3 regions of the Aquamicrobium lusatiense genome follow, and region 2 is predicted to be linked to each of the others. Evidence: riboswitches for the same ligand, from Rfam matches in the RefSeq annotation. Region 2 holds a riboswitch; each other region holds the start of a gene.
The links. Region 2 has a riboswitch for cobalamin ahead of HNR59_RS01235 (TonB-dependent receptor plug domain-containing protein). Riboswitches for the same ligand answer to the same signal wherever they lie in the genome.
Positions count from the first base shown of each region.

Region 1: another riboswitch for cobalamin. It lies ahead of HNR59_RS20160 (ABC transporter substrate-binding protein); the one in region 2 lies ahead of HNR59_RS01235 (TonB-dependent receptor plug domain-containing protein).
Region 3: another riboswitch for cobalamin. It lies ahead of HNR59_RS15470 (DUF1852 domain-containing protein); the one in region 2 lies ahead of HNR59_RS01235 (TonB-dependent receptor plug domain-containing protein).

Region 1 covers NZ_JACHEU010000008.1:40,699-45,197, reverse strand. Annotated here, with positions in the region: gene HNR59_RS20165 (TonB-dependent receptor domain-containing protein) at 1-1,878, shown strand, start outside; cobalamin riboswitch at 2,167-2,369, shown strand; gene HNR59_RS20160 (ABC transporter substrate-binding protein) at 2,523-3,539, shown strand; gene HNR59_RS20155 (FecCD family ABC transporter permease) at 3,608-4,499, shown strand, end outside.
Region 2 covers NZ_JACHEU010000001.1:231,760-236,258, forward strand. Annotated here, with positions in the region: gene HNR59_RS01225 (5-(carboxyamino)imidazole ribonucleotide synthase) at 115-1,191, opposite strand; gene purE (5-(carboxyamino)imidazole ribonucleotide mutase) at 1,188-1,685, opposite strand; cobalamin riboswitch at 1,811-2,008, shown strand; gene HNR59_RS01235 (TonB-dependent receptor plug domain-containing protein) at 2,176-4,032, shown strand; gene HNR59_RS01240 (ABC transporter substrate-binding protein) at 4,168-4,499, shown strand, end outside.
Region 3 covers NZ_JACHEU010000002.1:298,459-302,957, reverse strand. Annotated here, with positions in the region: gene HNR59_RS15485 (hypothetical protein) at 1-452, shown strand, start outside; gene HNR59_RS15480 (HP1242/YdcH family protein) at 710-943, shown strand; gene HNR59_RS15475 (outer membrane protein) at 1,212-1,958, shown strand; cobalamin riboswitch at 2,208-2,422, shown strand; gene HNR59_RS15470 (DUF1852 domain-containing protein) at 2,521-3,570, shown strand; gene HNR59_RS15465 (methionine synthase) at 3,598-4,499, shown strand, end outside.

The DNA.
Region 1 (4,499 bases), on a different contig from region 2:
ACGCTGAACGCCGGGCTTCGCTATTCGCATTTCTGGTCGAAGGATCGTTACGATCCCTATGAGCGCGAGGACATCGAGAGCAGGGTTCTCGGCTTCCGCACCAATGATGGCGGGTTCAGCCCATCCGTCGGCGTGACGCTGGAGCCCTTCGACGGTTCGCAGTTCTACGTCAACTATTCCAACACGATGCGCGCACCCAGCGTCATCGAATCCGTCTCGGCCTTCAACAGCGTGGTCGCCAACGCCGATGTGAAGCCGGAGCGCTCCAGCAACTGGGAAGTCGGCACCAACCTGACCCGTGACGGTCTGCTGACCGGCGAAGACCGGGGCATGCTCAAGCTCGGCTACTTCAACTGGGGTGTGAAGGACTATATCGCACGGTCGGTCCGTAACGGCTCGGGGCCGCTGACGCTGAACATCGAGAACATCGACCGGGCGAAGTTCTCCGGCATCGAGCTTTCCGGCCGCTACGAGATCGGCGGTTTCACGGCCGATCTCTCGGCCAACTACTTCCTCAACGTCGAGTATTGCCGCACCGCCGGCACCTGCGAGAACAAATCGCTCTACGGCGACTATGCCACCAACCATGTGCAGCCGGAATATACGATCGACCTGACGCTGTCGCAGAAGCTGCTCGAAGATCAGCTTACGGTTGGCGGGCGCATTTCCCATGTCGGCCCCCGCGCCATCGGCCATGGCGACGTGACCGCGCAGGGCGCCAGCGAGTTCATCTCCCTTGTCGACTGGAAGCCCTACACGCTTGTCGATGTCTTCGCCGAATACAGGATCACCGAGGACCTGACCGCTGCGGTGCGCGTGGAGAACCTGTTCGACCGCTTCTATGTCGATCCGCTTGGCCTTGTTACGCAGCCGGGACCGGGCCGGACTTTCTATGCGAGCCTGACGGGATCCTTCGGTGGCGAGCAGAGTTTCCAGCCGTTCAGCAATCCGCTCGCCGGGTTGTCGGGCGGCCACGGCGCGGCGCGCGGTGGCGAAGCTGCGGCCATCGACTGGAGCGGGCTCTATGCCGGCGTGCATGCCGGCGGCGCCTTCGGCCGCACATGGGGCTCCACGACGACGCTCGACGGTTCCGACAGCACCATCGCTGCCCGGGAATCGGCGGATCTCAAGCTCAACGGCGCCATGTTCGGCGTACAGGCCGGCTACAACTGGCAGCTCGACAACGGGGTTGTGTTCGGTCTGGAGGGAGACTGGAGCAAGACCTACAACATCACCGGATCGAAGAAGGTTCTGTCCACCGATCCCGTTCTGGCGGCCAAGGGCCATGCCGATGCCTATACGAGCTACGACATCGACTGGATGGCCAGCCTGCGCCCGAAGATCGGCTACGCTTTCAGCAACCGCTTCATGGCCTATGCCTCGGGTGGACTGGCGCTCGCCCGCGAAACACAGTGGCGCGACCAGTACATTTCCGACCAGGCCGATGAAACCCTCCCCAACGGTACGCAAACGACCGTTTTCTCCGTCGAGAAGGCCGCCGCCACACGCGCCGGCTTTACCATCGGCGGCGGTCTCGAATATGCGCTGAACGACAACTGGTCGATCAAGGCCGACTATACCTACAGCCGCTTCGGCAAGAAAGATTTCAGGTTCAGAAATGCCCGTGCCGGCACAGGCAAGGATTATACTACCTCGACGACCACCGTCGTCGGATATGAAACGGTCGACCCTTCGCAGGACCCCAGCATGGCATGGCTGTGCGACATGGATCCGAGCTTCTGCACGCCCTATGAAAAGCCCATCTATGAGACGACGACCACCAACCATCCGGGCAGTTCGAGCACCGTGAACGGCCGCAATGCCTCAAACGCTCTCGATTTCCACATGATCAAGGTCGGGCTGAACTACAGGTTCTGAGATCAGCAGATCACGAAACAGCACCTGAAGGGCTTTACCGCAGCGGGAGGCGCCCAAATCGGGCGTCTCCGTGCCGGACGTGCCACCCACGGCAAGATCGGCAGGGTGCTCGCACAGGCCGGCGAGCGTCAGAGCCTCTCTCCCTGCAACAACTGCATCCGGCAGCTCTTTCAGCCTCATCATGGGTCAAGGCAGGAGCGGGCTTGCAAGCTGTGATCTTCCCCCGACAGGGGCCGCAAAAGGCTCTGGGGAAGGCGCGACGAATAGCTTGAAAAGCCTGACGCACATGCGATACGAGCAGGTGTCGGTTTCCGCAAGGAACGAAGAGGGAATTCGCCGTAGGCTTCAAAAAGGCCTGCGAAACGAAACTGCCCCCGCAACTGTAGGCGGTTGAGTCCTCTCCCCGAAATGCCACTGGGCTTCGGCCCGGGAAGGTGGGGAAGGGACGGTGACCCGTCAGTCAGGAGACCTGCCGACAACTGGAACTGAATGTGCCGGGCGGGGTGCCCGGGAGAGGTTGTCGATGAAGCCGTCCCTGCCTGTACGGGCTCTATTGCGCATCCGTGGCGATGCGCGGCTTTCCATTGCCGTCCCGACCCGAAGCCTTCGGTCCCTGCCGCAAACCGATCGGAGAACTTCGCGTCATGACCTTCCCGCGTCTGGCACTTGCCGCCGCCAGCCTTGCGCTGCTCACGGCCCATGCGTCCGCTGAACCCACCAGATACCCGCTCACGCTGGAAAACTGCGGTGAGACGATCACCTTCGACAAGGCTCCAGCCACGAGCGTAACCGTCGGACAGGCCGCCACCGAGGCGCTCTATGCCCTTGGCCTGGGCGACAAGGTGACCGGCACCTCCGTCTGGTTCACCGACGTTCTGCCCGAGCACAAGGCGATCAACGACAAGGTCGAGCGCCTTGCCGACAACGACCCGAGCTTCGAAAGCGTCGTGGCGAAGAAGCCCGGCGTCGTTGCCGTCCAGTTCATCTGGCATGTCGGGCCGGAGGGCATCGTCGCCACCCGCGAGCAGTTCCACGAGGTCGGCATCCCGACCTATGTGATGCCTGCCGATTGCGTGGCCAAGGACAACTCGGTCGGCGTCGACGGCACCCGCACCGCCGCCTTCTCGACCGAAACCATCCATCAGGGCGTGCGCGAGCTTGCCGAAATCTTCGACGTGCAGGACAAGGGCGAGGAAGTCGTCGCCGATCTGGTCAAGCGCGAGCAGGATGCGGTCGAGCGCGCAAAAGCACTCGATCTCAAGGACGTGTCGGCCGTGTTCTGGTTCTCCAGCGCCGACATGAACATCGATCCCTATGTCGCCGGTCGCAAGGGCGGTCCGGCCTACATGCTGGACAAGCTCGGCATCCGCAACATCGTGGAATCGGATGAGGAATGGCCGGTCGTGGGCTGGGAAACCATCGCCAAGGCCAACCCGACGCTGATCGTGATCGCAAAAATGGATCGCCGCCGCTTCCCTGCCGACGACTTCGAGAAGAAGCTCGAATTCCTGAAGAGCGATCCGGTTGCCAGCCAGATGGATGCGGTGAAGAACAACCGCATCGTGGTGATGGACGCCCATGCCATGGACGCCACCATGCGCACGGTTTCCGGCATCGAGGTGCTGGCGGACGCGCTGGTCGAAAAGGGCATCGCCAGGTGACCATTACCACCGCAGGCCGGCCTTCCGTAGCGCGCCTGTGGTGGCGCTGGCCTGCGGGGCTCGTCGCCATGGCGGCGACGGTCTTTGCCGGCACCTGCATCGGGGAGACGCCCATTCCGCTCTCCATCGTGGTGCAGACGCTGGCCAACAAGGTTCTGGGTGCTGCCTATCCGCTCGATCCGATCGACATGGGCATCATCTGGAACTATCGCCTTCCGCGTGCGCTGGTGGCCGCATCCTGTGGCGCGGGGCTGGCGCTGTCCGGCCTCGTGCTGCAATCGCTGCTGCGCAATGCGCTGGCCGACCCCTATCTGCTCGGCATCTCCGCCGGTGCCTCGACGGGTGCGGTGACGGTGACGATTGCCGGCATCGGCGGCGGGGCGGTATCCATGTCGCTCGGCGCCTTCGCCGGTGCGGTCACCGCCTTCCTGCTGGTCGCCCTGCTGGCACGGGCGGCGGGCGGCGGCGTTTCCACGCGCGGCACAGGACAGATCATTCTGGCGGGCATCGCCGGCTCGCAACTCTTCAACGCACTGACCTCCTTCATCATCACCAAATCGGCCAATGCCGAACAGGCGCGCGGCATCATGTTCTGGCTGCTCGGCAATCTGAGCGGCGTGCGCTGGCCGGATGTAACGCTGGCCGTACCCATCGCCCTGACCGGGCTGATTGCCTGCGTCTGGCATGCGCGCGCGCTCGATGCCTTCGCCTTCGGCGCCGACTCCGCAGCCTCGCTGGGCATTGCCGTGCGCAGGGTGCAGGTCGTGCTGATCGGGTTGACCGCGCTGGTCACTGCCGTCATGGTTTCCATCGTCGGCTCCATCGGCTTCGTCGGGCTGGTCATCCCGCATGCCGCGCGTTTCGTCGTCGGCGTACGCCATGGGCGCCTGGTGCCGGCGACGGCACTGACGGGCGCAGCCTTCCTCATCGCGGCTGACGTGCTTTCGCGCACCATGATCC
Region 2 (4,499 bases):
GCCGCGAATACCCATATACGTCGCAATGCAGACTTCCCCGCCTTTGATCCCGGCGATTCCTGACAGCGAATTGCGACAGGAACAAGAATACGCCGCACGGCCATTGCCGCAGGCTCAGTTGCGGCCGGTCAGGCGGGTGAAATGGCCCATCTTGCGGCCGGGGCGAGCCTCTGCCTTTCCATAGAGATGGACAAGGACGTCCGGCTCGGCCACGAGTTCAGGTACGCGCGCGACATCGTCGCCGATCAGGTTCTCCATCACGCAGGCGCTGTGATGGCGCGTGTCGCCCAGCGGCAGCCCGGCAATGGCCCTGACGTGCTGCTCGAACTGCGAGATGACGCAGGCGGCTTCGGTCCAGTGGCCGGAATTGTGCACCCGCGGCGCGATCTCGTTGACCAGCACCGAGCCATCGTCCAGTACGAAGAACTCCACGCCGATGACGCCCACATAGCCGAGCGCTTCGAGTATCGAGGCGGCAGCGGCCCGCGCGACGTCGGCGGTAATGTCGGGAACGGCGGCAGGCACGGTGGAGGTGTGCAGGATGCCGTCGCGATGGACGTTGCGTGCCGGCGCATAGGTCGCCACCCTGCCATCGGCGCCCCGCGCACCGATCACCGAAATCTCGCACTCGAAGGAAATGAGTCCTTCAAGGATCAGCGGCACCGACCCCATCGCCTCGAAGACGCCGGAATAATTGCCGCTTTCCATATGGCGGAACACGCGCTGGCCCTTGCCGTCATAACCCATGCGGCGTGTCTTCAGCACGCCGTTGCCGCCAAAACTGTGCAGGGCGGACGCAAGGTCCGCGTCGCTGTCGACGGCAAGGAAGGGGGCCGTGTCGATACCGATGCCGTTGAGGAACTGCTTTTCGCTCAGCCGGTCCTGGGACACCTCCAGCGCCCGGGGCGGCGGCAGAACGGGCACGCGCCCTGCGAGCGTCTCGGCGGCCTCCACCGGCACGTTCTCGAATTCATAGGTGATGACATCGCTGATCGCGGCCAGTTCGGCCAGCCCGGCCGGATCGTCATAGGCAGCCACGATCTGCCGGTTCGCCACCTGCGCGGCCGGGCAACCGGCCTGCGGCTCCAGCACGGCGATGCGGTAGCCGAGGCGCGCGGCGGCCATGGCCAGCATGCGGCCAAGCTGGCCGCCGCCGACGATGCCGATTGTCGATCCGGGCGCCAGCATCACGCGTCGTCCTTCGGCTCGAAGGCAACCTTGTCGGTCTGCGCGGCGCGCCAGCCTTCCAGCCGCCCGGCCAGCGCATCGTCGGTGAGCGCCAGAACAGCGGCGGCGAGAAGTGCCGCATTGACCGCGCCGGCCTTGCCGATAGCCAGCGTGCCGACCGGAATGCCGGCCGGCATCTGCACGATCGACAACAGCGAATCCTGTCCGGACAGCGCCTTCGATTCCACCGGCACGCCGAACACGGGCAGCGAGGTCATCGCCGCCGTCATGCCCGGCAGATGGGCGGCCCCGCCGGCGCCAGCCACCACCACCTTGTAACCGGCAGCCTTCGCGCCGTGGGCAAAGTCATAGAGACGTTGCGGCGTGCGATGCGCGGAAACGATGAGGCTTTTGTGGGAAACACCAAGTTCGGCGAGCGTTTCGGCGGCGTGACGCATGGTCGCCCAGTCGGACTGGCTGCCCATGATGATGGCGACATCGGCTTGTCGGTCGGTCAATGGCCTGCTCCCGTCAGCTAAAGCGGCGACGTAGCGGAATTTTCGCCCCCCCGCAAGGACGAGAAGCGCTGCGGGCACTGCTGATCCCGTACTGTCCGAATTGACACGCCGTGCCAGCGATGCTTAGCGTCGCAACCGGAACTGGTTCCGATTACGGATAAAAAGGGAACACGGTCTGCCGCATTGCCGGCAAAGCCGCGACTGCCCCCGCAACTGTAGCCGCCGAGCCTCCCCCGATATGCCACTGGATCTTGACGGTCCGGGAAGGCGGCGGGAGGCAATGACGCGGAAGTCAGGAGACCTGCCGGTTCCGGTCACCCATGTCTGATCTCGGGGTGAGATCGGGCGCGGCCGTCCGCAGCGGTGACACGAAACGTGTTGCCGCGTGCCGGTACGGCCGAAGGGTGCAGACTGCACCTCCCCTGCCTGCCAGCTCCCGGTGAAAGGCTGTTTTTCCGGGCGCTCCCGTGCCCGGCAGGGGGAAATGACGATGAGAACAACGATTCTGGCTGCCGGCATCTGCTCGCTGACGCTTACCGGTGCCGTCCGGGCGCAGGATGAAGGCCAGCAGGCCGGCGATGTCATCGAGCTGAAGACAATCTCGGTAACCGCCAACCGCACCCCGACCCGGAAGAACAAGGTCGGCTCTAAGGTGGAGCAGATCACGCAGGCGGAAATCGGGGGGAAATCCCGTCCGGTCCTCAGCGACTATCTGAACCTGCTGCCCGGCGTTTCGGTTGCCAGAAATGGCGGCCTCGGCGGCACGACCGGCCTTTTCGTGCGCGGTCTTGGCTCCGGCTACGTCAAGACGCTCTACAATGGCATCGACATTTCCGACCCGACCGGCACACAGGTGCTGACGCATTACCAGTATCTTCTCACCGGCGGCATCAGCAATGTGGACGTTCTGAAGGGCTCCCAGAGCACCCTCTACGGTTCCAGTGCCATAGCCGGTCTGGTGAACATCTCGACGCTCGGCCAACCGGACAGCGGAGTTCACCATACGGTTGAGGCCGAGGGCGGTTCTTTCGGCACCGTGCGGGGCCGCTACGGATTTACCGCTGCGAACGAAGGATCGGGATTCGCAGGCAACGTCTCGGGGTTGCACACCGACGGCATCTCGGCTCTGGCAGACGGCCGGGAGCGGGATGGCCTCGACAGTCTGAATATCGACCTCACCGCCGAACACAGGATCAACGAAGCCTTTTCGGTCTTCGGCTCGGTCTTGCACCTCAATTCAAAGGCCGAATTCGATGGCAACGGCCCCGACGATCCCGACAGCTATGAGCGGGCGAGGATGACCGGAGGCCGGTTCGGACTCAATTTCGATCTCATGGACGGCAGGCTGAAGAACACCGTCTCCGCTCAAGGTTTCAAATCCGACCGGGAGAGCGTGTGGGGCGGTTTCCCCAGCTCCTTCATCGGCACAAGGCAGAAGATCGATTATCAGGGATCGTTCGAGGCGACGGAAAGAGTTCTCCTGCAATATGGCCTCGACCATGAGAAACAGGAAGCCGACGATGCCGGCGGCGGCAGCCCGCTGGGCAAGTTCGATCTTACCGGCGTGTGGGCTCAGGCGGTCCTCGAACCGGTGAATGATCTGGTGCTCACCGCTGGGCTTCGCCATGACGAGCATTCCGAATTCGGCGGCCACACCACCTATCGCGGCACGGCGTCCTACCTGTTTGCCACCACAGGAACCCGCCTTCATTCATCTTATGGAACAGGTTTTCTGGCTCCAAGCCTCTACCAGCTTTACGCCCCCTCCAGCGTGGGCAACCCCAACCTTCAGCCGGAGACGAGCCGCAGCTTCGATATAGGTGTGGAGCAGCATTTGCTGGGCGGGGCGCTGACGGCCGATGTCACCTACTTCCACATCAGGGTGGACGACAAGATCGACTGGATAAACGATTTCAGCTATCCGTGGGGCGGCTACTACGACCAGACACCCGGAACCACGCGCTCGAAAGGCGTCGAAGCTTCCTTCACCTACGCCGCCACCGGCTGGCTCGACCTCGGCGGCTCCTACACCTATACGGATTCGCGCAAGGCGGACGGCACCCGCAACGTCCGCATTCCGCGACATGCCGTTGTCCTTTCGGCCGAAGCCCGGCCTGCCGAAAAGTGGACCATTGGCGCAGACGTGAAATTCGTCGCGGATGTCGTGGACGGCGGCGCAAAGCTGGATGATTATGTGCTGCTCAACGCCAAAGTCGCGTACCAGCTCACGGAGTCCACGCAGATCTACCTTCGGGGTGAAAATCTGCTCAACGAGAACTACCAGACCGTGAAAGGCTACGGCACACCCGGCATCGCTGCCTTCGCCGGAATCAAGGCGAAGTTCTAAAGCAGTTCCAGCAAAAGTGCGAAGCAGTTTTGCGTCCGGAACTGCGTGGAAACAAGGAGATAGAGCATTGGAAGTGATCCCTTTTTCACCGGAAATGCTCTAGTGTCCGAAGGCAACCGCCGAAAGCATTCCCCTTTGCGCGCCATTTTTGCTGGATGGCGCGCAAATCTGCTGATGGCATTTGCCTTGGGTCTTTCCGTGATGCCGACCCTTGCGCAGGACACCCCGCCACCCCGCGTCGTTTCCATGAACCTGTGCACCGACCAGCTCGCCATGCTGATCGCCGGCGAAGGGCAGCTTCATTCCGTCTCGGTGCTGGCCAGCGATCCGCGCAGCTCGGCGATGGCGCGGCAGGCCGAAGCCTTCGTGACCAATCACGCGCTTGCCGAGGAAATCTTCCTCATGGAACCCGACCTCGTTCTCGCCGGCACATTCTCCTCGCGCGCCACGGTCGGGTTGCTGCGCCG
Region 3 (4,499 bases), on a different contig from region 2:
CCGCCAATGAGGTGGCGGATGCCGTCGGCAAGGTGCGCGGCAACATGCGGCGCAACAAGCTGCGCAAGAAGGCCGCCATCGCACCGGTCGCAGTCATCGATCACCCTGTGACGGCTGCCGCCACCGTGGTCATGGCGATAGCGGCGGAAGACCGGCCGGTGACAGATATCATCGAGACACGCGTGCGCGAGCAGATCGCCCTGATAGCCGGAAGCGACAAGCAACTCGACGAAGCGATCGCCTATGCGAAATGGGCCAGCGATCAGGTTGCCGACGTGCCGACGGTCATCGACAAGACGGCCGAATTCCTGAAGCCTCTTCTCGACGAGACCGAGAAGGAGCAATTGCTCTCAATGGTTTTTGCCGCGACGCGGGAAGCCGAGCGCCATGCCATGTTCAGGGAGCGGACCGGGCGTCTGCGCCGCAAGCTGGGGCTCGAAACCGTTCACTGACGCGGCGTTTACCTGTAAGCAGTAACCCGATGCTGCGGGCTGCTGTTGCGTCGAAGGTGGCGTTTTTTTGAAACCATCGACGGGCAAGGCAAACTCTCAGCCCGGAATTCTGCCGGTATCGTTGACTGGCCTGCCCCGCACGGCGAAGGCTGTGACCTGCGACACGATGTTCCGCTGGGTCAGCCATTTGTTTGACATTGATCAACCGGGCCGACGCCCTACCTTCTATGTTTGGGAAGCAAACCACAGGAGGCGACATGTCAAACACCCCGCATACCCTCGGCGAAGAATTCCCCGGCAAGCTCGATGCAATTCATGCTCTCAAGGCGCAGGATCCGGAGTTCGCCCGTGTCCTCGAAGAGTATGACGACGTCAACGATCAGATACACAGGTCCGAGACGCGTATCGACACGATCAGCGACGATGCCGAAACGGAACTGCGCCGCCGCCGCCTTGCTCTCAAGGACAAAATTGCCTCCGCGCTGAGCTGATAGTAAATCAGCGCAAATTATGTTCGGTGTAGCGGTGACTTAAGCATAATCCTTACCTATCGTAAGGTTATATCCGATGCCACTCAGATATTTTTCTCCTCTGAGTGGCTTCATTTCATTTTGTGTATGTTTAATTTATTATTAACTATTCAAATATCTGTATTTTATGGAATTTTGATCTTCGTAACGAAATGTGTCTTTTATGTTACAGACATTTTACGACGACGATCGTAAGTTAATTTCACGATTTCAACTAAGAGGTTTTGTCATGAGAAAAGTTCTCTCTCTTGCTGCTGTTGCAGTCATTCTTGCTTCGGGTGGCGCTTATGCTGCTGATGCGATTGTTTACAGCGAGCCTGCCCCGGTGGCCCCGGCGTCCTTCTATAGCTGGACCGGCGGTTATGTCGGCTTCAACCTTGGCTATGGCGGTGGCAAGGCAAAGCATCCGTTCAGCGTCACCGACACCACGGGTACGCTGGCCAGCGGTTCGCTGAATATGAACTCCAGCGGTTTCCTTGGCGGCGTTCAGGCGGGCTGGAACTTCCAGGCCGATCAGATCGTCTATGGTGTGGAGGCTGATTTTCAGGGTGGAAACGTCAAGGGCGAAACCAATATCTCCGCCAATGTGCTTGGCGCTGGCACTCTTGATGCTGCCATCGGCACGAAGCTGAACTGGTACGGCACGGTCCGCGCCCGTCTCGGCTATACGGCGACCGACCGCTTCCTCGTCTACGCCACGGGTGGTCTCGCCTATGGCGAAACCAAGAGCTATGCCAAGGGCGATCTGGGCGGTACCGCCTTCAACGAAAGCGTGAAGAAGACGAAGACCGGCTGGACTGTGGGTGCGGGTGCGGAATATGCCGTGACCGACAACTGGACCGTGAAGTCGGAATATCTCTACACCGATCTCGGCAAGGCGAATGTGTTCTCGGACACCATCGGTGGTGCTGATGTCAACATTGACCGGAAGTTCAACTTCCATACGGTCCGGGTTGGCTTCAACTACAAGTTCTGATCTGGTTTCTCTCTGGAGCGTTTCCAGGAAAAGTGGAGATACTTTTCCGGTTCGGAAATGCGCCAAAACAAAGACTTAGAGCCGTTCAATGATTCCGTGAAACACTGAACGGCTCTGAAATCGAAGCCCCGGCAATCAGCCGGGGCTTTTTTTGTTCAGATGCCGGCACTGAAGAACCTGATATTGGCATTTGCGACTTAAAGATATAAACATTCCTTTATATCCTATTGACTTCGGACTGCAATTGCAGGAAGGTGCGCGTGCCTAGGTTCTCCGGTCGTTGCGTGCAACGCGCCGGGGCTAAGAGGGAAGCCGGTGCCTCGTCTTTTCGGGAAAGCCGGAGCTGCCCCCGCAACTGTAAGCGGCGAGCTGATGTCCAGCATGTCACTGGGGTGAAACCCCGGGAAGACGGGCAGCAGCGCCGACCCGCGAGCCAGGAGACCTGCCTTGGCGAAATAACGTCCACGGGCGGGGTGTCCCGGTGTGCCGTAGCGGAGACCGCGTCGCGGTCGATCCTGCTATGTGTCCGCTGACCCATGCCCCCAACTTATTGGGGTAAGTCATGTCTCAAACCGCAATTTCCGATGCTTCCCCGGGAGCGCCGCCTGTCGATCGCCGACCGGCCGCGAGGAATAACGATTTCACGTTTCGCCTTAAGAGCGTTCGTTTCGATGAGGATTATCGTCCCGCGGACAGCACGCGTATCACGACCAATTTCGCCAATCTGGCCCGGGGCGAGAACCGTCAGGAAAACCTGCGCAATGCCCTGAGGATGATTGACAACAGGTTCAACGCACTGGCGCATTGGGACAACCCCAAAGCTGATCGTTATTCTGTCGAGCTTGAGATCATTTCGGCTGAGATGACCATTGGCGATGAAGGCGACAGCGATGCCTTCCCGCTTATTGAAATATTGAAAACGATTATCGTTGATCACAAGACCAATGAGCGCATCGAGGGCATTGTAGGGAATAATTTTTCCTCTTACGTGCGCGACTATGACTTCAGCGTGCTGCTGCCGGCGCATAACAAGGATCGGGCTGAATTCAGCATTCCCGATGATTTCGGTGATCTTCATGGAAAATTGTTCAGGTGCTTCCTGAACTCAAATGCCTATAAAGAGCATTTCAACAAGCCTCCGGTCATTTGCCTGAGCGCGTCAAGCAGCAAGACATACCGCCGGACAGAAAACCGTCATCCTGTATTGGGCGTTGAGTATCAGCAGGGCGAGCTATCTTCGACCGATCTGTATTTCAAGAAGATGGGGTTGAAGGTTCGCTATTTCATGCCTCCGAACAGCGTTGCGCCGTTGGCCTTCTATTTTGTCGGCGACCTGCTCGGTGACTACACCAATCTGGAGCTGATCAGCACCATCAGCACGATGGAGACTTTCCAGAAGATTTACCGGCCCGAGATCTACAACGCCAATTCTGCTGCGGGGGCACACTATCAGCCAAGCCTGAAGCATCAGGACTATTCACTGACCCGGATTGTCTACGATCGCGAAGAACGCAGCCGGCTGGCCATCGAGCAGGGAAAATTTGCCGAAGAGCACTTCATCAAACCATACAGGGCCATTCTTCAGCAGTGGTCCGCCAACTACGCTCTTTGATTGAACGGAAACAAAAGGTCATCTGTCTTGAAAACGCTTTTGCCTACATCAACAGCCGGCAGCCTGCCAAAACCCTCCTGGCTTGCGGAACCTGAGAAGCTCTGGTCGCCATGGAAGCTGCAGGACGAGGAACTGGCCGAGGGCAAACGGGACGCTCTGCGCTTGTCTCTGGACGATCAGCGACAGGCGGGCATCGACATCGTCAGCGACGGCGAGCAAACGCGCCAGCATTTTGTCACGACGTTTATCGAAAACCTCAACGGTGTCGATTTCGAGAAGCGTGAGACGGTCCGAATTCGCAATCGCTATGATGCGAGTGTGCCGACGGTGGTCGGCGATGTTTCCCGCCAAAAGCCGGTTTTTGTCGAAGATGCCAAATTTCTGCGTCGGCAGACCACGCAGCCCATCAAATGGGCTCTGCCCGGTCCGATGACCATGATCGATACGCTCTATGATGCCCACTATAAGAGTCGCGAGAAACTGGCCTGGGAGTTCGCCAAAGCCCTCAATGAGGAAGCCAGGGAACTGGAGGCTGCCGGCGTCGATATCATCCAGTTCGACGAGCCCGCATTCAACGTCTTCTTTGATGAGGTGAATGACTGGGGGGTGGCGACCCTCGAAAAGGCAATGGAAGGGCTCAACTGCGAAACTGCGGTGCACATCTGTTATGGCTACGGCATCAAGGCCAATACAGACTGGAAAACGACGTTGGGATCGGAGTGGAGGCAGTACGAAGAATCTTTCCCCAAACTCCAGAAATCCAGCGTCGATCTGATCTCGCTCGAATGCCACAACTCGCATGTTCCAATCGACCTGATTGAACTCATTCGAGGTAAGAAGGTGATGGTGGGTGCCATTGACGTGGCGACGAATACCATCGAGACGCCGGAAGAAGTCGCCAGCACTCTGCGAAAGGCTCTGCAGTTCGT